3 regions of the Sellimonas catena genome follow, and region 1 is predicted to be linked to each of the others. Evidence: predicted binding sites of a transcription regulator. Region 1 holds the regulator's gene; each other region holds the start of a gene.

Region 1 (8,083 bases):
TTGCGGACGGTACTGCGGTAAAACGCGTGGGAAGCCAGACCTTTGAGTATGTACAGAAAAATGTGGATCAGATACTGACAGTCGATGATGATGACCTGATCGGCGTTTTCCTGGATATGGTAGAGAATCACAAGATGGTTGTGGAAAATTCCGGTCTGCTTTCTGTAGCAGCGCTCAGACAGATGAATCTGGAAGGGAAAAAGGCAGTCTGCATCCTGAGTGGAGGAAACATGGATGTGATCACCATGGCTTCCATCGTACAGCACGGACTGATCCAGAGAGACCGTATCTTTTCTGTTTCTGTTCTGCTTCCGGATAAGCCGGGCGAACTGGTACGCGTGGCAAAGACTATTGCGGACGCACAGGGCAATGTCATCAAGCTGGAACACAACCAGTTTGTAAGCACAAACAGAAATGCGGCTGTAGAGCTGAGAGTAACCATGGAAGCATTTGGAACAGAGCACAAGCATGAAATTCTGCAGGCTCTGGAAAACAACGGATTCCGTCCGAAGCTGGTTACAACAAAACTGTATTAAAGAAAAGGAGGGAGCAGATTGCCGGGAAAACTGCCTGAAACAGGTTTCTTATACACCGATCAGCAGGGCACGATCTACCGTTTCATCGGCACGTCCAGACACTGGCAGACGATGGAAGAGCTTTTGATTTTTCAAGAGGAGGAAGAGAAGACCCTCTATGCTGTTCCGGTTCCTGATTTTACAAAAGAATTCCAAAAAGCAGAAAACGGGCATACATCGGATCTGCTTCTCCGATTTCTGGAGGCAGATTCCAATGAAGAAAAGCTCTCGATTCTTCAGAAAAACCGTCCGGAAGTAACAGAAGACCTGCTGGAGGCTGCCGCCCAGAGCATGGACTACGCCCTGAGCGGAGAAAGCGAAGAAATGCAGTTTCTGGATTTTGAGAACTATCTTCGGACAAAAATCAAATATGAACGTAAGAGAAGGTAACTACTTTTAAACTGGAAAGAGATCCTGCATGGCGCAGGATCCTTTTTGTTTATCAGAAAACTTCGCTGGTTATAAAAATATCAAACTTCGGGTTGACATGCTTTGTATAATTGTATACAATTATACAAAGCGAAAAGGAGTGTATAAAATGGATAATAGAAAAGTTTACATGAACCATCACAATAATTTACTGCAGCTCGAAGAACATATGTATCCGCTGGTGGACGTAGATAAGCCGAATATATTCCGGAATCTGTTTCCATATGACGAAGTTCCGAAAATCGCGTTCAACGATCGAATCGTACCGCATTCAATGCCGGACGAGATCTGGATTACGGATACAACATTCCGTGACGGGCAGCAGTCCAGAGCGCCGTATACGACAGAGCAGATTGTGACGATTTATGACTACCTGCACCGTCTGGGCGGTCCAAAGGGAAAGATCCGTCAGAGTGAGTTTTTCCTTTACAGTAAAAAAGACAGGGATGCTGTTTACCAGTGTCTGGAGAAAGGATATGAGTTTCCGGAAGTTACAAGCTGGATCCGGGCAAATAAGAAGGACTTTGAGCTGGTAAAAGAGATCGGACTGAAAGAGACAGGGATTCTTGTAAGCTGTTCCGATTATCACATTTTCTATAAACTCAAGATGACAAGGCGGGAGGCGCTTAACCATTATCTTTCGATTATCCGTCAGTGTCTGGAAATCGGGATCAGCCCGAGATGCCATCTGGAGGATATTACAAGATCAGACATTTACGGTTTCGTGATTCCGTTTTGTCTGGAACTGATGAATCTGATGGAAGAATATCAGATTCCGATTAAAATCCGTGTCTGTGACACGATGGGATACGGAGTCAACTATCCGGGAGCGGTGATTCCGCGGTCTATTCCGGGTATCATCTACGGATTGATGATCCATGCCGGAGTACCGAGTGAACTCATCGAGTTCCACGGTCACAATGACTTTTACAAGGCAGTCAGCAATGCAACGACCGCATGGCTTTATGGAGCAAGCGGCGTAAACTGTTCTCTCTTTGGAATCGGAGAACGTACAGGAAATACACCACTGGAAGCAATGGTATTTGAATATGCGCAGCTTCGGGGAACACTGGACGGCATGGAGACGACTGTCATCACAGAGCTTGCCGAGTACTATGAAAAGGAGATCGGCTACCATATTCCGGAGCACACGCCGTTTGTGGGAAAGAACTTTAATGTGACAAGGGCCGGAATCCATGCGGACGGACTTCTGAAAAACGAAGAGATCTACAATATTTTTGACACCGGAAAGTTTCTGAACCGGCCGGCCGTAGTATCAGTGTCCAACACATCCGGCATCGCAGGAATTGCCCACTGGATCAATACCTACTACAAGCTTCCGGAGGACAGAAAAGTCGGAAAAGACTCCGAGCTGGTTGTGGCAGTGAAGGAATGGGTGGATAAGCAGTATGACGACGGACGTGTAACTGTGATGACGGACGAAGAAATGGTTCAGAAGATCACGGAAATCTGCCGTGAGAAGTCAATCATTCTTTAATAGAAGGAAGTAACAGTCATGGAAGAATATCAAGATTATTCTTTGAGCGGAAAGGTGTTTCGGACACTGAGTGAACAGATCCTTTCCGGGAAATATCAAAAAGGAGACGAACTCCGGGAAGTGACCGTGGGAAAAGAGCTGGGAGTCAGCAGGACTCCGGTCAGAGAAGCCTTCAGGAAGCTGGAACTGGAAGGACTGGTGACCAGTATTCCAAACAAAGGCACGTATGTCAACGGCATTTCCAGGGAGGACGTTCAGGATATCTATATGATCCGGTCCAGGCTGGAAGGGCTTGCGGCCCGGCTTGCGACAAGACGGATTACGAAGGAGCAGATTGACGAGATGGAAGAGATGATTCTTCTCTCCGAATTTTATCTGAAAAAGGGGATGACCGAACAGCTTTCCACTCTGGACGGAAAGTTCCACTTTATCCTTTATGAAGCCTGCGGAAGCAGGATGTTGAAAAATGTACTGACGGATTTCCACCGCTATGTCCAGATGGCGAGGAGGATGTCCGTTAAAGTGGAAAACCGTGCGGAAAAATCCATCAGGGAACATTCGGAGATCCTCTCGGCAATCCGGGACAAGGATGAAGACAGGGCGGAGAAACTGATGGAAGAGCATATCCGCCATGTTGTTCAGAATTTACATCTGGAAGAAATCTAAGAAAGAAAAAGAAAGGGATGGTATGATGGCAAAGATACAGATGCAGACACCAATCGTTGAGATGGATGGAGACGAGATGACAAGAATTCTCTGGAAGATGATCAAGGATCATCTGCTCCTGCCTTTTATTGATCTGAATACGGAGTATTACGATCTTGGGCTGGAACACCGTAATGAGACTGATGACCAGGTGACGATTGACAGTGCGCTTGCAACGAAAAAGTATAAAGTGGCCGTAAAATGTGCGACCATCACCCCAAATGCAGCGCGGATGGAAGAATATGATTTGAAAGAGATGTGGAAGAGCCCGAACGGGACGATCCGTGCGATTCTGGATGGAACCGTATTCCGTGCACCGATTGTCGTAAAAGGAATTGAGCCGTGCGTCAGAAACTGGAAAAAACCGATCACCATTGCAAGACATGCTTACGGGGATGTGTATAAAGGAACGGAAATGAAAATCCCTGGAAAAGGAAAGGCAGAGCTTGTCTACACCGCTGAGGACGGAAGCGAGACAAGAGAACTGATCCATGAGTTTGACGGACCCGGCATCATTCAGGGAATGCACAATATCAACAAGTCCATCGAAAGTTTTGCAAGGAGCTGTTTCCACTATGCACTGGACACGAAACAGGATCTCTGGTTTGCAACGAAAGATACGATTTCAAAGAAATACGACCATACATTCAAGGATATCTTTCAGGAGATCTTTGACGCGGAATTTAAAGAGCAGTTTGAACAGGCGGGAATTACGTATTTCTACACACTGATTGACGACGCGGTGGCACGTGTAATGAAATCAGAAGGCGGATATATCTGGGCATGCAAAAACTATGACGGAGATGTTATGAGTGATATGATTTCCTCCGCATTCGGCTCCCTTGCCATGATGACGTCCGTTCTTGTCTCACCGGATGGATACTATGAGTACGAGGCAGCTCATGGAACAGTTCAGAGACATTATTATAAACACCTGAAAGGGGAGGAGACATCCACCAACTCCGTGGCAACGATCTTTGCATGGAGCGGGGCTCTCAGAAAGCGCGGAGAACTGGATGGAAACAAGGAGCTTCAGGAGTTTGCGGACCGGCTTGAAAAAGCGACTATCGATACCATCGAAGCGGGCGAAATGACAAAAGACCTGGCGCTGATAACGACTTTGAAAGATCCGGTTGTATTAAACAGCGAAGACTTTATCAAAGCCATCGCAAAACGGCTTGCATAAAAAGAAGTCAAAATCAAAGAGAGCATAGAAAAAGAGGCAGACCCGTGTTATAAACGGGCTTCGGCCTCTTTTCTGCTGCTCTTATTCCGCGAGAGATTCCCACTGTTCATAGAGAGTCTCAAGCTCTGCTGTGATGTTGTCCTTTTCTTTTGCCAGCTCCTGGCACCGGACGGAATTGGAATATACATCTTCGTGGGTCATCAGTTCATCGATCTCACCGCACCGGGTTTCCAGAGTCTCAATCCGCTCTTCGGTCCGCTTCAGATCGTTCTGGCGTTTCCTCTCCTTCGCCTGCGCTTCCTTCTGAGCCTTCCAGTCCAGCTTTCCGGCCGAAGCCTGAGTGTCTGTGGAAGACGGCGTATCTGCTGCGGCAGGAGCAGCGTAAACAGCGGTAAGTTCTTCTTTCTTTTCAAGATAATAATCATAATTTCCGATGTAGTTGACAAATTTCTGATTGACCAGTTCCAGAATTCTCGTGGCAGTTTCGTTGATAAAATACCGGTCATGGGAAACATAAAGTACCGTGCCGGTGTAATCATTCAATGCGTGCTCCAGGATTTCTTTGGATGCAACATCAAGATGGTTGGTCGGCTCGTCGAGAATGAGGAAATTGGCCTCGGAAAGCATCAATTTTGCAAGAGAGACACGTCCACGTTCCCCGCCGCTCAAGTCTCCGATCAGCTTGTAGACATCATCCCCGGTGAAGAGAAAGGCTGCAAGCATATTCCGGATCTGGGTATTCGTAAGGGACGGATAATCGTCCGAGATCTCATCAAAAACCGTTTTGTCCATGTGAAGGACATGGTGTTCCTGGTCGTAGTAACCGATAGTGACATTGGAGCCAAGGGTGAAAGTTCCGGAATCCGCAGGAATGACTTCATTCAGGATTTTCAGAAGTGTCGTCTTTCCGGTACCATTGTCCCCGATAATCGCAACGTGTTCTCCACGTTTGATTTCAAAGCTGATGTCTTCAAAGAGCGTCTGATTCGGGAAAGCTTTGCTGAGGTGATCAACACGGAGCACATCATTTCCGCTGACAACAGAAGGCTCCAGCTTTAAATGCATATCTGAAGCAAGCTCAACCGGCTTTTCAATCCGCTCAATCTTTGCAAGCATCTTTTCCCGGCTCTCGGCCCGTTTGATGGATTTTTCCCGGTTGAAGGAACGAAGTTTTTCAATGACCGCTTCCTGATGCTTGATTTCCTGCTGCTGGTTAAGGTATTCTTTCAGCCTTGCATCCCGGAGCATCTGTTTTTTCTTCGCAAACTCCTGATAGTTACCAAGATACATAGTGAGCGTGCCGGCTTCGATTTCAATGATCTTTGTAACGACCCTGTTCAAAAAATACCGGTCGTGGGAGACAATCAGGACCGCTCCGGGGTAGTTCAGAAGATAGGTCTCAAGCCATGCAATCGAATGCAGATCAAGATGATTGGTCGGCTCATCCAGAAGCAGAATATCCGGTTTGGTAAGCAGAAGTTTTCCCAGAGAAACACGGGTTCGCTGCCCTCCGGAAAGGGAAGCGACCGGCTTTTCAAAATCTTCTTCTGTAAATCCCAGTCCCTTCAGGACTCCGGTGATTTCACTTTGATAGGCATAGCCGTTTTCCCGTTCAAACCGGGAAGTCAGATTGTGATAAGCGGCAAGCCTGTCCTCCAGATGAGATCCGGATAAAGTCTGAAGCTCCGCCTCAATTTTGCGGATCTGGCTTTCCATATCGATCAGATACTGTTTGGAAGTCTGCATTTCCTCATAGACTGTACGTGTGCTGTCCGTCATGGGATGCTGGGAAAGATACCCGAGCTGTTTCCCTTTTGCGAGAATAATATCCCCGGAATCTGCCGGAATCTCTCCGGTAATCATTTTCAAAATGGTAGATTTTCCGGCACCGTTTAAACCTGTCAGAGCCGCTTTCTCGTGATCCTCTATATGAAAAGAGCCATGTCTTACAATGACCTGGTCCCCAAACGATTTTTCCAGATTGTGACATGCAAGTATCATAGTATCCTCCTCTGATAAAACAAAAGTACCGTATTCATTATAACGGAATTTGTACAAAATACAACATAAAATCCCATAATAAGTTTGACTTTATTTCAAGTATTACATATAATAAAAGTATTGAAAAGAACAGGAAGGTGCTAAAAGTGGAAGGAAGAGGAATTTCTCAGGCAGTTATCAGAAGACTGCCTCGATACTACAGATACTTGGGAGAATTACTGGAAGACGGTGTAGAGCGCATTTCCTCCAACGACTTGAGCAAACGCATGAAAGTCACTGCTTCCCAGATCCGCCAGGATTTGAATAATTTCGGCGGTTTTGGTCAGCAGGGGTATGGATATAATGTGAAATATTTGCACTCGGAGATTGGAAAGATCCTGGGGCTGGACAGAGAACATAATATGATTATTATCGGAGCCGGAAACCTTGGACAGGCGCTGGCAAACTATACCGCTTTTGAGCGCAGCGGATTTATGCTGAAGGGTCTGTTTGATGTCAACCCGACTTTGGCAGGTGTTACGGTCCGCGGAATCGAGATCCGTATGATGGACGAGCTGAAAAGTTTCATCAGGAATAATGACATTGAAATTGCGATTCTGACGATACCGAAGACGAAGGCGGTGGCAGTAGCCAATATGCTCGTGGAAAACGGTATCCGTGCAATCTGGAATTTTGCGCATACGGATCTGAATCTTCCGGATAATGTTGTTGTGGAAAACGTACATCTTTCCGAGAGTCTGATGCGGCTCTCCTACAATGTACTCCGCTATGAGGAAAAACATCAGAAGAAAAAATAAGAGAAAAGAAGGACGTGAGAGATTCGTACAACAGATGCGGGACTCCGCGTCTTTTTTCTGTATCCCGGAATGAAAGCGGGGAAAGGAGCGGTAAAGATGAAATATATCATTGATGGCAGGACAATGAAAGCAGCGGATGCATACACGATTGGGACGATCGGGATTCCGTCTCTTGTCCTGATGGAACGGGCGGCTCTGAAAGTGGTAGAGGCAGCCGAAAGGGAGAGGCTTAACCTGTCGAAAAGCCTGATTGTGTGCGGAAGCGGAAACAACGGGGGCGACGGGTTTGCAGTGGGAAGACTGCTTCTGGAAAAAGGGTACGGCGTGACCGTCGTACTGGTTGGGAATCCGGACCATTGTACCGAAGAGACAAAGACACAGATTCAGATTTTCAAGGCGGTCGGAGGAACTGTCAGGCGGGAGATCCCGGAGGAGAGCTACACCGCTGTATTTGATGCTGTATTTGGTATCGGACTGAGCAGGCCGGTCGAAGGGCGCTACGCGGGGATTCTGGAGCAGATGAACAGACTGGACGCAGCGAAAATAGCGGTGGATATTCCGTCCGGAATTGATGCGGGGAACGGAGAGATTCTGGGGACGGCATTTCGCGCGGATCTGACGGTGACATTTGCATACCAGAAGGCAGGGATGGTTCTGTATCCGGGAGCTTTCTGCGCCGGAAAGGTCTGTGTGGAAGATATCGGAATTTATCTGCGCGGCGGCGTGGAAGGAACACGGTATCTGACTTATGAAAGAAAGGACGTAGGAAGGCTCTGTCCGCAGCGAAAAGACGATGCACATAAAGGAACTTACGGAAAAGTGCTGATGATTACCGGAAGCCAGGGCATGGCAGGCGCCGCGATTCTTTCCGCGAAGGCGGCATACCGGATGG
Region 2 (8,083 bases), on a different contig from region 1:
CCGCCGAATGAGTGCATCCCGATGTTTGAAACTCAGATTGCACCTTATCTTTCCGGGCTGCAGCCGGAAGGAATCTATTCCTGCATGGTAAAGGTCTGCTCTATCGGTGAAAGCCGGGCGGAGACCATGGTTGCAGATCTGATGGATGCTCAGACCAATCCGACTCTTGCGCCGTATGCAAAGACCGGGGAAGTACACTTCCGGATCACTGCAAAAGCCAAAGACGAGAAGACGGCAGAGCAGCTGATGGCGCCGATGGTACAAGAATTGAAAAACCGGTTCGGCGATTATATTTATACGACAAAAGAAGAAGTCACACTGGAAGAAGCCGTGGTTCATATGCTGGAGGAACGTCATATGACAGTGACGACAGCAGAGTCCTGTACCGGAGGACTTCTGTCCGGACGGCTGATCAATGTGCCGGGAGCATCCAGCGTGCTGAACGAGGCGCATGTGACGTATTCTAATGAAGCAAAAGAGCGGATTCTGCATGTGCCGCATGAAATTCTGGTGCAATACGGAGCAGTCAGCGAGGAGACAGCACGGGCCATGGCAGAGGGAGCATGCAAAGTCTCCGGGGCAGACGCATCCATTGCTGTGACCGGAATCGCAGGTCCGGACGGCGGAACACCGGAAAAGCCGGTAGGGCTTGTTTACATCGGCTGTACTGTGAAAGGAAAAACAAAAGTCGAACGATGCTGCTTTACGGGAAATCGTCAGAAAAACCGGGAATATGCTGTGGCGAGAGGACTCATTCTGTTAAGAGAGATGCTTCTGGAAGCAAAATAGGATGATCGCCACATGGATCTAACCGAAAAATTCGACGTTTTGTGCAATCAGCTGATTGACGAAAACGCATTTTTGTGAGAAAATTAACACGGATAAAGGCTGTCAAAAGGCAGTCTCCCAAGAGAGATTACACATAGTTGAAAGGAGTCCTTAAGATGATTTATTCACACGAAGTAGAAATGATGTGTCCAGTTGCACAGGGTGCGAATCATGGACCAGCTCCAATCCCAGAAGAAGCAAAATGGGTACAGGCAAAAGAAATTAAAGATATTTCCGGTTTAACACACGGTGTAGGCTGGTGTGCTCCTCAGCAGGGAACATGTAAGCTGACACTGAACGTAAAAGACGGAATTATCCAGGAGGCACTGGTTGAAACAATCGGATGCTCCGGTATGACACATTCTGCAGCCATGGCTTCCGAGATCTTACCAGGAAAAACTATCCTCGAAGCTTTAAATACAGACCTTGTCTGCGACGCAATCAACACAGCAATGAGAGAGCTTTTCTTACAGATCGTATACGGACGTACACAGAGCGCATTTTCTGAAGACGGACTTCCGATCGGTGCAGGACTGGAAGACTTAGGAAAAGGTCTTCGTTCCCAGGTTGGTACCATGTACGGAACACTTGCAAAAGGTCCTCGTTATCTGGAAATGGCAGAAGGATATGTAACAGGAATCGCATTAGACGAAAACAATGAGATCATCGGTTACAAATTCGTAAGCCTTGGAAAATTCACCGATTTCATTAAGAAAGGTGACACACCGAACGAAGCATGGGAAAAAGCACAGGGACAGTATGGCCGTGTGGATGATGCAGTGAAGATCATCGACCCAAGACAGGAATAGGCGAGAGGAGGACTTTTAAAATGGCTTTATTTGAATCATATGAAAGACGAATTGATAAAATCAACGCTGTATTAAACAGCTATGGCATCGCTTCTATCGAAGAAGCAGAGAAAATTACAAAAGACGCAGGCCTTGATGTTTACAATCAGGTAAAAGGCATTCAGCCGATCTGCTTTGAAAACGCATGCTGGGCATATATTGTAGGTGCTGCAATCGCAATCAAAAAAGGATGCACAAGAGCAGCAGACGCAGCAGCAGCAATCGGAGAAGGACTTCAGGCTTTCTGTATTCCAGGATCTGTAGCTGACCAGAGAAAAGTAGGTCTTGGACATGGTAACCTTGGAAAAATGCTTCTGGAAGAAGACACAGACTGCTTCGCATTCCTTGCAGGACACGAATCTTTCGCAGCAGCAGAAGGTGCTATCGGTATCGCTGAGAAAGCAAACAAAGTACGTAAAAAACCATTACGTGTTATCTTAAACGGTCTTGGAAAAGATGCTGCAAAGATCATTTCCAGAATCAACGGATTTACATATGTACAGACAGAGTATGACTACTATACAGGAGAACTTAAAGAAGTTTCCCGTACATCCTACTCTGACGGACTTCGTTCCAAAGTAAACTGCTACGGAGCAAACGATGTTCGTGAAGGTGTTGCAATCATGTGGAAAGAGGGCGTAGACGTATCCATCACTGGTAACTCTACAAACCCGACACGTTTCCAGCATCCGGTTGCAGGTACATACAAAAAAGAATGTATCGAAGCAGGAAAGAAATACTTCTCTGTAGCATCCGGCGGTGGTACAGGACGTACACTTCACCCGGACAACATGGCAGCAGGACCGGCTTCCTACGGTATGACAGATACATTAGGACGTATGCACTCTGACGCACAGTTCGCTGGATCCTCTTCCGTACCGGCTCATGTAGAAATGATGGGTCTGATCGGAGCAGGAAACAACCCGATGGTTGGTATGACAGTAGCTGTTGCAGTTGCCATTGAGGAAGCTGCTAAGGCTGGCAAATTCTAAGAAATTTTAATTTTAAGCGGTACTTTGTAAAACAGAGTGCCGCTTATTTTTATTTTTCTGTATCTCCTCTAAGTTTTTCAAGACTTTATGTGTCGATGATCAGGATTTAATTTTAGTATGGAATTAAGAAACGGGAGACTGTGAATAAAAGATAAGAATAATATAATGAAATGAAGGCTAGCACCTTAGGCGCTAGCCTATTACAATGCAAAATACATGCTTGACAGGTAATCATGATTTTATAACAAAAGTGAAAGTGCTAGAGGTAATACCGTATCTCACCAAATTGTGTGTACCATTTGTCTAATATAAGGTCACTGTTTGCTTCGATAATTCGGATCATTCGGCGAAGTTCTTTTTGAGGAATCTTGGAGTTATTATTGCATACTAAAGCTTTTCCAGTGCTGGTTATCCAAATTTTTGTGGCATTTGCTGATGCGCGTCCTTCTGAAATATGCACGTGTACTGGTTCCAGAGGATCGTTTTCATTTGACCAAAAGTAAACAAGATAGGAACCAATTCTAAAGATTTGCGGCATCAGAGAAGCCTCCTTCCTGAGAAAACTCCATGATCAAGTGCGCGTTGTTGCGAATCAGTTTTTTGAAATAGTTCATTTCGTTTTCTGAGTAGCCGTGAATATCTGTCCATTCATATTCGGGAAGAAAACAAGTTGCATTATGGAACCCGTCTTTCAGATCGGGTGTTTCAATATAGACTTTGACACGACCATCTGGGAGCATCTCAGAATGTGTGATTTCCGTATCATCATTAAGAGTTAAATATGGATACATCATGCCTTTATACCGTCCTTTCTATATATTATTCCCCAGATTGCTATGGAGACATCTGGTGATTTTCTATTTTTTCTTCTATAAGAAGATGTATGATATTTGTGTCCTGTATTATCATGAGCAAGAGTGATGTTGCTAAAGAATAATGAGATCATACCATCAGCACACCACTTTTCACCTAGATCAAAGAAGCTATTGTAAAGCTTAAATCTCCATATATTCCCACTGTTACAGGCTGATCGAAAGGAATCATGACCGGAGCGGAATCTTCGTCATAATGGTAAACAGTCGTTCGTTCCTTTTCGGGATCGACAATCCAGTATTCGCGGACACCTGCCTCGGCATATTTGCCATTTTTGATGCTGTAGTCCAGCTTACGACTGCCTGGAGAGACAATCTCGATGATGAAGTCGGGAGCACCAACACATCCTTTATCGGTCAGCTTATCTTTTGAGCAGATAACAGAGATATCCGGCTCAACATACACGGTATCATCTGCGTTGAGGTTTACGGCAAATGGTGCAGGATAGATTTTACAGTCACCACGTTTGTCAGAAATGTAGTTGCCAATAATGCGGCTTAACTGATGTACCAGTTCCTGATGTAAGCGACTTGGAGGAGCCATCATGTAAAGCTGTCCGTTAATTAGTTCTGCACGTTCTCCGTCCGGAAGGTTCCAGTAATCATCTGATGTATAGCGTTTTTCCGGTAATGGCATAGTGTCACGTCCTTTCTCAAAGCTCTTTTTTGTTCAAGCTGTTTAAATATATTATACAAAAGAACACAATGAATATCAAACTTTTTGGAACACCCACTGGTTTGAAATCTCTTAGTATTATTGAATTTTCGACATCGACACAACAGACTTTGCAAATCTGGACATCAAAAAGATTGCGAAATGGATTGACAAAAACCAGGAAGCATGAGAAAAATATCATATACTTACGATAAAAAGCAAGGAGTGATCAGTATGGAAACTTTTCATGAAGCATCCATGAATGTTTATTTTATCCGGCATGGTCAGACTGATTATTCTCTGAAAGATCAAAAGATTTATCAGGGATTCGGTGTGAATATGGCACCGCTTTCCGAAGAAGGGATCCGTCAGATTGAAGAGGCAGCCAAAGATCCGAGACTGAAAGATGCAGAGTTAATTCTGACATCTCCTTATACAAGGGCGGTCCAGACAGCGGCAATTCTTTCCAGGCGGTTGGATCTGCCGATTGCCGTAGAGACCGACCTGCATGAATGGGTGGCAAACAAGCATTACATATATGAAGAAAATGAAACGGCTCACAAAGCATTTCACGAGTTCATGGAACGTAACGGAGAAGCGACGGAAGGAGCCCTCTGGGAGTCATCGGAGGATATCCGGCAGAGGGTGGAAGCAGTTCTGAAAAAATACAGACAGTATCATAAAATCATAGTTGCCGGACATGGATATATGATTCAGGCGATGACAGGGGTACCGCATCCTGACAATGGAGAGATCTGCTTTTATCAGGAAAAGCTATAAGTTTCCGAAGACATTGGGAAGTATCTATCAGTAACTTGTACCGCATACCGGGATGATTGTGGTATAATAATAAAAGCGCTTGCGTTTGCAAGAGAAGATACGACAGCAAAAACGAGGAGGTTTACCAACATGAAGTATGATTTTACATCCATTATGGACCGGCGCGGTAAGGACGCCATTGCAGTGGATCTTCCGGGCAATGCTCCGGCAGGGGGATTTGCGCCGGGAGGCCCGAAGGAAGGGTTTGATCTGATCCCGATGTGGGTGGCGGACATGAATTTCCCGACAGCGCCGTCTATTATCGAAGAGGTGAAGACACGTCTGGAACATCCGGCATTTGGATATTTTAATCCATCGGATGCATATTTCGACGCCATCATCAACTGGCATAAGGAACGTAAAGGCGTGGAAGGACTTACAAAGGAAGATATCGGTTATGAGAACGGAGTGCTTGGGGGACTGGTATCTGCACTGAATGCGTTTGCATCTCATGGGGATCCGATCCTTGTTCACAGTCCGACTTATATCGGTTTTACAAACAGTATCGAAGGAGCAGGGTATAAGATCGTACACAGTCTGTTAAAGCAGGATGAAGAAGGAGTCTGGCGGATGGACTATGAAGATATGGATGCCAAAATCAAGGCAAACAAGATCCATGTCGCAGTGTTCTGTAATCCACACAACCCGACCGGAAGAGTCTGGGAGCCGGAAGAAATCGAAAAGGCCATGGAAGTCTACAAGGCAAACGACTGTATTGTTATTTCCGACGAGATCTGGTCTGATCTGATTTTGGAAGGATATCACCACACACCGACCCAGTCTGTAAGCGTGGACGCAAAGAACCGGACCATCGCACTGTATGCGCCAAGCAAGACATTCAATCTGGCCGGTCTGATTGGAAGTTATCACGTGATCTATAATTCCTATCTTCGTGACCGAGTTGTGGCAAGCAGCAGCAAATGCCATTATAATTCCATGAATGTGCTCTCCATGCATGCGCTTGTGGGAGCATACAGGAAAGAAGGAGCTGAGTGGGTAGATGAGCTCCGTCAGGTACTGTCCGGAAATGTGGACTATGCATATGATTACATCAAAGAGCATTTTGAAGGTGTAAACCTCTCAAAACCGCAGGGAACCTACATGTTGTTCCTGGATTGTGAAGAGTGGTGCAAAAAGCATGGAAAAACAGTGGACGAGCTTTTGAAGGCAGGATGGGATGTCGGTGTTGCATGGCAGGACGGACGTCCGTTCCACGGTGAATACGGTATTCGTATGAACCTTGCGCTGCCGCTTTCCAGGGTGCAGGAAGCATTCCGTCGGCTTGACGAATATGTATTTTAAAGGATAAAGGCTGATTACAAAAGAGATGTGCCAGGATAGAAGTGTAACATATATCCGGGGCGCATCTCTTTTTACTGCCTTTTTATGTCGAATATGGTATAATCAGCACAGGACGAAATGTCTGAAGGAATGAAAACAGTTACAAAAGAGAAAAGAGGGTGGAAAGCTATGACCGAAGAGGAAAAAAGACGGGAATTAGCCAGGCGCAAGAGAATCCGAAGAGAAAAGCGCCGGAAGAAGCTGATCTGGAAGCGGAGAATTCTGATCGGCTGTATGGTACTGATTCTTGTGCTGATTGTTGGCTTGATTTCATCGATCCGCTCCTGCCATCAGAAGGCAGTAGAGACTGATGCGAAGATTCAGGCGGAGAAAGAAGCCAAAGAGAAGAAAAAACGGGAAGAAGCGGAGAAAAAAGAAAAAGAGGAGCACACACTGCACATGGTGGCTGTTGGAGACAACTTTTTCCATGACACCGTACTGGCCGACGGACAGCAGGAAAGCGGAGTGTGGAGCTATGATTACATTTATGAAAATGTAAAAGAAGAGATTGAAGGGGCGGATCTTGCCGTTGTCAATCAGGAGACGCCGATTGTGAGCAGCCACGACAATACGAGCGGCTACCCGACCTTTGGAATGCCGCAGGAAGGCGGCCAGGCCCTTGCAAATCTGGGATTCGATGTGATTACCATGGCAACGAATCATTCCTATGATAAAGGAAAAGAAGGAGTGACAGATTCCCTTGCTTTCTGGGAATCCCAGGAGACGCCTCCGGCAGTGCTTGGAATTCATGAAAGCGCCGAAGACCAGCAGGCGGACCGGGTGAAGATCATCGAGAAGAAGGCGTTTAAGATTGCAATGATGAATTACACAACCCTGATCAATATCGGAGCTCCGGTTCCAGAAAATGAATCTTATGCGGTTGATGTCTATGATGAAAAGACGGTAAAAGCGGATGTGGAACGAGCCAAAGAAGAGGCGGATATCGTGATGGTCTTTCTGCATACCGGGGTGGAATATCAAAATGAACCGGATGAAGCGACGAAAGAACGGGTGGAGTATCTGGCCGATCTTGGAGTAGATGTAGTGATTGGCACGCATCCGCATGTAATTCGTCCGTACGGCATGATGGAACGTCCGGATGGAAAGCAGATGCTTGTGTACTATTCTCTTGGGAATTTTGTTTCCGGACAGCAGGGGATTTCCCAGCTTCTGGAGGGAATGGCAGATATGACGTTTGTCAAAGATCCGGATACAGGCGAGATCAGTATTGAAACGTACTCCATGGAGCCTCTCGTGATGCATTATGAACCGGGATATTCAGGATATGCGGTATATCCGCTGGAAAAATATACCGAGGAGCTGGCAGCGGCCAGCGGTGTCCATCAGGAGACGAATGAGGATTTTTCACCGGAGAGTATTCAGGCTTACTTTGAACCATATCTGAAGCCGCAGGTATTTGAGCGGTCAGAATAATCCGGTCAGTCAGACAGCCTGCAACAGGGGCGAGATGAAAAAGGAGGTAAAAAAGAGCTATGGAACAATTATCGTTATTTGATGACAGAGAACGGTCGGCGCCTCTTGCCTCCCGGCTTCGCCCTTCCTCTTTGGAGGAGTTTGCAGGGCAGGAGCATCTGGTCGGGAGAGGGAGGATTTTAAGGCAGCTGATTGAGAAAGATCAGATCTCCTCCATGATTTTCTGGGGGCCGCCTGGTGTCGGAAAGACAACCCTTGCAAGTATCATTGCGGGGAAAACGAAGGCGGAGTTTG
Region 3 (8,083 bases), on a different contig from region 1:
TTTTGCAAATGTATAGGCCATTCCGCCTCCGATGATCAGAGTATCCACTTTGTCAAGCAGTCTTTCGATTACAGAAATCTTGCTGGAAACTTTTGCTCCGCCAAGGATTGCAACGAACGGTCTTTCCGGATGTTCTACTGCGTTTCCGAGGAAATCGATCTCTTTCTGCATCAGATATCCGACAACAGCTGTATCTACATATTTTGTCACACCTACATTGGAGCAGTGCGCTCTGTGAGCTGTACCAAACGCATCGTTTACGAATACATCGCAGAGAGAAGCAAGCTCCTGGCTGAATTTATCTTCATTCTTTGTCTCTTCTGCGCGGTAACGTGTATTTTCAAGAAGAATTACATCTCCGTCATTCATTGCTTCTACTGCAGCCTTTGCGTTTGGTCCTACTACTTCCGGATCTGCTGCAAATTTCACTTCCTGTCCAAGTAATTCAGAAAGTCTTGCAGCAACCGGTGCCAGAGATAATTCCGGTTTCGGTTCTCCTTTCGGTTTTCCAAGGTGGGAGCAGAGAATCACTTTTCCGCCGTCGGCGATGAGCTTTTTAATGGTCGGAAGTGCTGCAACAAGACGGTTTTCATCTGTGATTTTGCCGTCGATCAACGGTACGTTGAAATCGCATCTTACAAGGACTCTTTTCCCTTTTACATTGATATCATCTACGGATTTTTTGTTAAGCATTGTTTTTTGCCTCCTTATTATTCTGACAAAAAGGGTCCGGTCCCATAAAAGACCGGACCCTGCGTTGAGTCTTATTCCGGCAGGATAGCCTGCCCCGCTTATGATTCGGAATATCAGAAATTATAATAATGTTCCGAAATGTTTGATTGTTCTTACCATCTGGCTTGTGTAAGAATTTTCGTTGTCATACCAGGAAACAACCTGAACTTCTGTTGTTCCGTTATCTAATGGTAATACCATTGTCTGAGTAGCATCGAATAAGGAACCATATGTCATTCCTACGATATCGCTGGATACGATTTCGTCTTCGTTGTATCCGTAAGATTCGTTGGATGCTGCTTTCATAGCTTCGTTGATCTGTTCTTTTGTAACATTTCCTTCAACAACAGCTGTTAAGATTGTTGTAGATCCTGTAGGTGTTGGTACACGCTGAGCGGATCCGATTAATTTACCGTTCAATTCAGGAATAACTAATCCAATGGCTTTTGCTGCTCCTGTAGAGTTTGGTACGATGTTGCATGCTGCTGCACGGGATCTTCTTAAGTCACCTTTTCTCTGCGGTCCGTCAAGTGTCATCTGGTCGCCTGTGTAAGCGTGGATTGTGCACATGATACCGGATTTGATCGGTGCAAGATCGTTCAGTGCTTTAGCCATAGGAGCCAAGCAGTTTGTTGTACAGGATGCTGCGGAGATGATGTTGTCATCCTTTGTAAGTTTGTCGTGGTTTACATTGTAAACGATGGTAGGAAGATCATTTCCTGCCGGTGCGGAAATAACAACTTTCTTAGCACCTGCCTTGATGTGAGCGGAAGCTTTTTCTTTGGATGTATAGAAACCTGTACATTCAAGAACTACATCTACTCCGATCTCTCCCCATGGAAGTTCTTCAGCGTTAGCTTTTGCATAGATTTTGATTTCCTGTCCGTCAACTGTGATGGAATCTTCGCCTGCTGTAACCTTATCTGCTAATGCGTATTTTCCCTGTGTTGAGTCATATTTTAATAAGTGAGCAAGCATTTTCGGAGATGTGAGGTCGTTGATTGCAACAATCTCATATCCTTCTGCTCCGAACATTTGTCTGAATGCAAGACGTCCGATACGTCCAAAACCATTAATCGCTACTTTTACTGCCATGATTAATTCCTCCTAAAGTTTAATTTAGTTTCTGTTCTGCATGATGCAGATGGTGATTCTTCCTTGTTAAAGATTCATCAACCATACTGATTGTACTAAAAAAAAGACAGGAATTCAAGTATCTTTACATATTTTTATCCAAGTTTTTGCCATTTCTCTTATATCGATTCCTGCCCTGCAAGAATTTTGTTTATATTCGATAGACATTTTAAATGATTTTCAAAAATTTCGGCTTTCTGTCTATAAATATTGTATAATACCGGAATCCGCATTCCTCCAGAATCCTTCCGGCATCCTCGTACTGGTATGCGATGTGATCCGGCTGATGGGCATCAGATCCCACTGTGATGATCTCTCCGCCAAGCTCTCTGTAACGCCTGATAATCTCCGGGTACGGATGACAGAATCCAAGTTTGTACTTAAAGCCTGCCATGTTCATCTCGATTCCCTTTCCGTGTTCAATCAGCCATCGCAGGATTTCATCAATCAGGTCTGAATAGTTTTTCCAGTTGTAATCTCTTGCCTGGTTTCTGCCGTACCGCACGATATAGTCCATATGGCCGAGCACATCGAAATCCTGTATGATCCGTATGTTTTCCCATGTCTCTACAAATGATTTTTCATATACTTCCGCGTCTGAACGGGTTGCGAACAGTACCCGGTTATACGGATCTCTCCCCTCCACAACATGTGTGCTTCCGATCACAAAGTCAAAGGGATAGGAGGCTGTAAAATTCCGATAGTATTCTCCCAGATGCTGCTGAAATCCGATTTCCACCCCAAGTCCGACGGAAATCTGATCTTTGAATTTCTCTTTTAACTCCTGGATTGCCGGTATATAGCGGTCCATGTCAATCCGGAACTGCTGGTCGTCTTCCGGATAATCCCAGTCCTGATGGTCTGTAATACAGATCTGTTTTAATCCTTTTCTGACTGCGCCAAGCGCCATCGATTCCGGAGATGCGTCCGAATCCGATGAAAAATTCGTGTGCATGTGATAATCTGCTGTGATCATACTTTCTCCTTCCCGTATCAGATGATACGTCCTCCGCCAAGAATATAGCCGTCACTGTAGAGAACCAGTGCCTGTCCCGGTGTCACCGCCCGCTGAGGTTCTTCAAATGTACAGGTGATTTCGTCATCCCCTGTCTTCTGGATCGTACACCAGCCACCCCGGTGGTTGTAACGGATTTTGGCGAAGATCCTCTTTCCTTCCAGTTCCTTAAAGTCTGCCGCTCCCATTGGATTGAGCAGGCGTGCCTTCACTTCCCGTTTCAGTGACTCTTCATCATTTCCAAGTACCACTTCGTTTGTCTCCGGACGGATCGCAAGGACAAAAACCGGATAACCAAGGGCCACTCCAAGTCCTTTTCTCTGTCCTACCGTGTAATGGATAATTCCTTTGTGCTTCCCGAGAATGTTGCCGTTTACATCGACAAAATTTCCCTCTTTTGGTTCCTGCCCGGTATGGCTTTTGATAAAGGATGCATAGTCTCCATCCGGAATGAAGCAGATATCCTGGCTGTCCGCTTTCTGTGCCACGGAAATTCCTGCTTTTGCCGCAATTTCACGGATCGTATCCTTTTCATACTTTCCGACCGGCATCCGGGTGTGTGCCAGCTGCTCCTGTGTCAGGTTGTAAAGCGCATACGTCTGGTCTTTTCTGGAAACGTCCGCATTTGCCACTGCGTAACGTCCGTTTGGAAGCTTCACAATATTCGCATAATGCCCGGTGGCAATCAGGTCTGCCCCGATTTCTTTCGCCCATCCGAGAAGGGCCTCCCACTTTACAAACCGGTTACAGACAACACACGGATTCGGCGTCCGGCCTTCCAGATATTCTCTACAGAAATAGTCCATGACATTGGACTTGAACTGATTCCTGAAGTCCACCGTGTAATGCGGAATCCCGATCTCGTCTGCTACCTTTTTGGCATCTTTGGACGGATCCTGTCCGCACTGCACTTCATCGCACGTGATCATTGTCACGCCGGTTACATCGTATCCTTCCTCTTTCAGCAGATATGCCGCTGCGGAAGAATCGACTCCCCCGGACATGCCGATGACGATTTTTTCTTTTTTCATGCTTTCTTCCTCAAATCTGTTTTAATATTCCTCTTCTTCCTCTTCTTCACCTTCATGAATATCGGACTTTGGCTTTTCGAGACCTTCGATCTCAATACCGTTTTTCTGTGCGTAATCCCACAGTGCTGCGTGGATCGCTTCCTCCGCCAGAAGGGAGCAGTGCACTTTAACCGGCGGCAGTCCGTCCAGAGCCTCCATCACGGCTTTGTTTGTCACCTGCATTGCTTCCTGAATGTTTTTCCCTTTTACAAGTTCCGTTGCCATGCTGCTTGTCGCGACAGCCGCGCCACATCCAAAAGTCTTAAATTTCACGTCCCGGATGATCTGGTTTTCATCGATGTCCAGATAGATTCTCATGATATCCCCGCATTTTGCGTTTCCGACTGTTCCGACGCCGCTTGCCCCTTCAATTTCTCCCATGTTTCTTGGATGCTGAAAATGATCCATTACTTTTTCTGAATACATATGTTTCCTCCTAAGTTCAATCCGTTCTTTTTTATTTTGCCTGTTTCTTTATAAAATCTTCGTAAAGCGGAGACATGTTTCTGAGATTTTCAATGATCTGTTTCAGATTCTCCACCACGTAGTCTATGTCTTCTTTTGTAATTTCCTCGTTTAATGTCAGTCTCAGTGAACCGTGCGCAATCTCGTGCGGAAGTCCGATGGCGAGCAGCACATGGGACGGGTCCAGAGAGCCGGATGTGCACGCAGAACCGCTGGAGCCGCAGATACCTGCCATATCAAGGCTTAACAGCATGGACTCGCCTTCGATAAAGCGGAAGCTGAAGTTTGCATTGTTTGGAAGCCGGTCTGCCGGATGTCCGTTTAACTTCGTATACGGAATTTCTTTGAGTACACGGTCAATCAGATAATCCCGGACTTCTTTCTCTTTGGATGTTCTCTCTTCCATCGTACGGACAGCCCGTTCCACTGCAGTTCCAAGTCCGACAATCCCGGGAACATTTTCGGTTCCGGCACGGCGTTTTCTCTCCTGCGCTCCGCCATGGATGAAGTTTTTCAGACGGAGTCCTTTACGGATATATAAAAATCCGATCCCTTTCGGTCCATTGAGCTTGTGTCCGCTTGCGCTTAACATGTCGATATTCAGGTCGTCTACCTGTATCGGAATCTGTCCAAACGCCTGCACTGCATCGGTATGGAATAAAATTCCGTGTTCCTTTGCAATCGCTCCGATCTCTCTGACCGGTTCGATCGTTCCGATCTCATTGTTCGCAAACATGATGGAGATCAGAATCGTATCCGGACGGATGGCTTTTTTCAGCTCTTCCAGATCTACCACTCCGTTTTCATCCACGTTCAGGTATGTCACTTCAAATCCATGCTTTTCCAGATATTCACATGTATGAAGCACTGCATGATGCTCAATTTTGGATGTGATAATATGCTTTCCTTTTGACTCATATGCCTCTGCCGCAGCCTTGATTGCCCAGTTGTCGCTCTCTGTTCCGCCGGCTGTAAAGTAGATCTCATTTGCCTTGGCTCCAATGGCATCCGCAATGATCTCTCTCTGCTTTGTCACTGCCTCTTTACTCTTTGCCGCAAAACTGTATACGCTGGACGGGTTTCCGTAATATTCTGAAAAATACGGGAGCATTGCTTCCACAACTTCCGGCGCCGTCTTTGTCGTCGCCGCATTATCTAAATAGATCAATTTACTCATTGTCTTCTTCCTTTCTCTTCTCTTTTCTGGAACTTCCGCACAGTGCCTCCGGCTGAATCTCCTTCCGGCAACGGGCTTTATTTTTTCTGCTTTCTTCTACAAGCTGATCCAGATAAATGCCGTCTACTGTCGTGCGGATGCTTTCGTTGATCTTCTGCCAGACATATTTTGTGGCACAGATATCCTGAGCCTGGCAGGACTCGTCCGCATGAAAAGCGGCGCAGGTCACTGCCTCAAGGCTTCCCTCCAGCGCCCGCAGAATGTCTCCAACCGAGATCTTTCCGGCATCTCCATGGATGATATATCCTCCTCCGGCGCCCCGGATGCTCTCCACAAGCCCCGCTTTTTTCAGCTTTGCCATCAACTGTTCCAGATATCGTTCTGAAATTCCTTGACGCTGTGAAATACTGGCGATCGAGACAGGCTCCGCCTCTGAAAATTCTGCAAGATCGATCATCGCCCGCAGCCCATATCTTCCCTTAGTTGATAATTTCACACTGTCACCTCTTTTAATCCTACTTTTTTACTAGGGTTTCCTTTTGTAGGATAGCATCCGGATCTGGTTCTGTCAACCCATATTCCGGAATATCATACTAGTAAAAACAAAGTCAGGTATCTTATGCATCTTTCCACCCGAAAAAAAATCTTTTTAAAAGGAGCCTTTGTGCTGACTTTTGTCGGTCTGGTCACGCGTGTGATCGGATTTTTCTTCCGTATTTTTTTAAGCCGTGCGTTTGGCACAGAAGGAATCGGTATCTATCATCTGATTTTTCCTGTCTTTGCACTTTGTATCTCTTTGTCGGCCGCCGGAATCGAAACCTCCCTCTCCCGTCTGACCGCCCGGTACACTTCTCTTGGCAGACCGGAACTTGCAAAGGTATCCTTCCAGATGGCTCTTCTTCTGTCTGCCGGCATGTCTTTGATCTGTACTGCGCTCATCCAGATTTTCGCGCATGATATTGCAGTTTCGGCTTTAGGCGATGTACGCTGTGAACCGCTTTTAAAAGTCATGTCCTACGCGCTCCCTTTTGCCAGTGTCCATTCCTGCATCTGCGGATACTCCCTCGGGCTCAAGCAGACACGGATTCCCGGCATTTCACAGCTCGCTGAACAATGCACCCGTGTCCTCGGCGTCTACCTCCTCTATACCGCCGCCATACAGGAATCCGGGCAGGCCGGAATCATCCTTGCCGTCTGCGGACTGGTCATTGGAGAAATTGCAGGTGCCTTCTACAGCATTTTTGCCGTCCGGCGGATTCTTTATACAAAAAAGGCTGCACAGAAATGCAGTGTTTCCTGCTATGCCGGGTGTCTTGGCGATATTTTAAAACATGCCGTACCTATCACGGCCAACCGGATTTCTTTGAATATCCTTCAGAGCATCGAGGTCGTTTCCATTCCAAAGTGCCTCATGCTTTACGGCTTCTCCCGCTCCGCCGCCCTGAGCCATTACGGAATCCTGAACGGGATCGCCATGCCCTGTATTTTATTTCCGTCTGCCATCACCAATTCGATCTCCATGATGATGCTCCCCACTGTGGCCGAGATTCAGGCGGCAAGCCAGAACCGGACTCTGAGGCAGCTGATCCGGAAGGTAAGTATCTCCTGCCTTCTGCTTGGTTTTTTCTGTACCTGCGGCTTTCTTCTGACCGCGGACTTTCTCGGCTCCTTTGTCTTTCAAAGTCCGGAGGCCGCCTCCTACATACGGGTGCTGGCTTTTATCTGCCCGTTTCTCTATACAAATTCGACCTACATCAGTATGCTGAACGGGCTGGGACATACCGGTCTGGCCTTTCTGATTAATTTTACCGGCCTGTGCATCCGGATTGCCGGTGTCTTCTTTCTGATCCCACAGACCGGAATCAGCGGATATCTGACCGGTCTCCTCTCAAGCCAGATTTTCGTATTCCTGGCATCTGTCCGGGTACTCTTCCGTACCGTACAGCGCACATGAACCGGCAGGTAAAATAATTTTGTACATCAAAAAGACAGCTTAAATTCCTTTTCCCGGGAACTTAAGCTGTCTTCTTTATTTTTCTTCTGTCTTTTTACAATGTATCCAGAAACATCTGCATCAAAATCGGATTGACATACGCTTCCGTAATCAGTCCTGCCGTCATAAAAACAAGTACCGCGAAGGTCTTTCCCATATTCCATCTGGCCTGCGGAAAAATGAAAAAATGCCACAGAACAATCAGATAGGCCAGTGCGTAAAAAAGGAACTGCGGCACCATCGCAATCACCCAGAACACAATACCCTGAATTCCCATATTCAGAATCCCCGCACACACAATTGTTCCGGTCGAAAAACCGGCCCAGACAAATACTGCAACGGTGGCAATCCTTCTGACCCTGGTCTGTCCCAAAAACACGATCAGAAGCAGCGGGATAAGGCGGATACCACACAAGTACAGGATATATTCTCCTGCTTCAATTTCCGATTGCGCATACTGTTTTAGAAAATACGGGTTGAAGATACCTGATGTGGTC

Evidence for each region. Region 1 encodes Rex, which represses fermentation and respiration genes when NADH is low (regulators of the CRP and FNR family bind a similar motif). Its sites were predicted from a motif close to ATTGTTAANTANTTAACAAT; they were not measured.
Region 2: Selli1_RS14090 (iron-sulfur cluster assembly scaffold protein) is a predicted target of Rex. The motif match lies at 861-880, and genes of this name have one in related genera.
Region 3: gap (type I glyceraldehyde-3-phosphate dehydrogenase) is a predicted target of Rex. The motif match lies at 1,890-1,909, and genes of this name have one in related genera.

What each region holds. Positions count from the first base shown of each region.
Region 1 is NZ_BSBO01000007.1:26,884-34,966, forward strand. It holds gene ilvA (threonine ammonia-lyase) at 1-536, shown strand, start outside; gene Selli1_RS04605 (hypothetical protein) at 555-965, shown strand; gene Selli1_RS04610 (hydroxymethylglutaryl-CoA lyase-like TIM-barrel protein) at 1,114-2,502, shown strand; gene Selli1_RS04615 (GntR family transcriptional regulator) at 2,521-3,168, shown strand; gene Selli1_RS04620 (NADP-dependent isocitrate dehydrogenase) at 3,194-4,393, shown strand; gene abc-f (ribosomal protection-like ABC-F family protein) at 4,475-6,394, opposite strand; gene Selli1_RS04630 (redox-sensing transcriptional repressor Rex) at 6,541-7,191, shown strand; gene Selli1_RS04635 (NAD(P)H-hydrate dehydratase) at 7,288-8,083, shown strand, end outside.
Region 2 is NZ_BSBO01000032.1:28,913-36,995, forward strand. It holds gene Selli1_RS14085 (competence/damage-inducible protein A) at 1-789, shown strand, start outside; gene Selli1_RS14090 (iron-sulfur cluster assembly scaffold protein) at 945-1,637, shown strand; gene Selli1_RS14095 (GGGtGRT protein) at 1,658-2,668, shown strand; gene Selli1_RS14100 (DUF4160 domain-containing protein) at 2,928-3,206, opposite strand; gene Selli1_RS14105 (hypothetical protein) at 3,190-3,462, opposite strand; gene Selli1_RS14110 (Uma2 family endonuclease) at 3,638-4,177, opposite strand; gene Selli1_RS14115 (histidine phosphatase family protein) at 4,430-4,975, shown strand; gene Selli1_RS14120 (MalY/PatB family protein) at 5,105-6,316, shown strand; gene Selli1_RS14125 (CapA family protein) at 6,446-7,789, shown strand; gene Selli1_RS14130 (replication-associated recombination protein A) at 7,849-8,083, shown strand, end outside.
Region 3 is NZ_BSBO01000036.1:16,226-24,308, forward strand. It holds gene Selli1_RS14890 (phosphoglycerate kinase) at 1-693, opposite strand, end outside; gene gap (type I glyceraldehyde-3-phosphate dehydrogenase) at 814-1,827, opposite strand; gene Selli1_RS14900 (histidinol-phosphatase HisJ family protein) at 2,036-2,842, opposite strand; gene mnmA (tRNA 2-thiouridine(34) synthase MnmA) at 2,860-3,912, opposite strand; gene nifU (Fe-S cluster assembly scaffold protein NifU) at 3,934-4,377, opposite strand; gene nifS (cysteine desulfurase NifS) at 4,409-5,593, opposite strand; gene Selli1_RS14920 (RrF2 family transcriptional regulator) at 5,586-6,089, opposite strand; gene Selli1_RS14925 (polysaccharide biosynthesis protein) at 6,213-7,547, shown strand; gene Selli1_RS14930 (stage II sporulation protein M) at 7,642-8,083, opposite strand, start outside.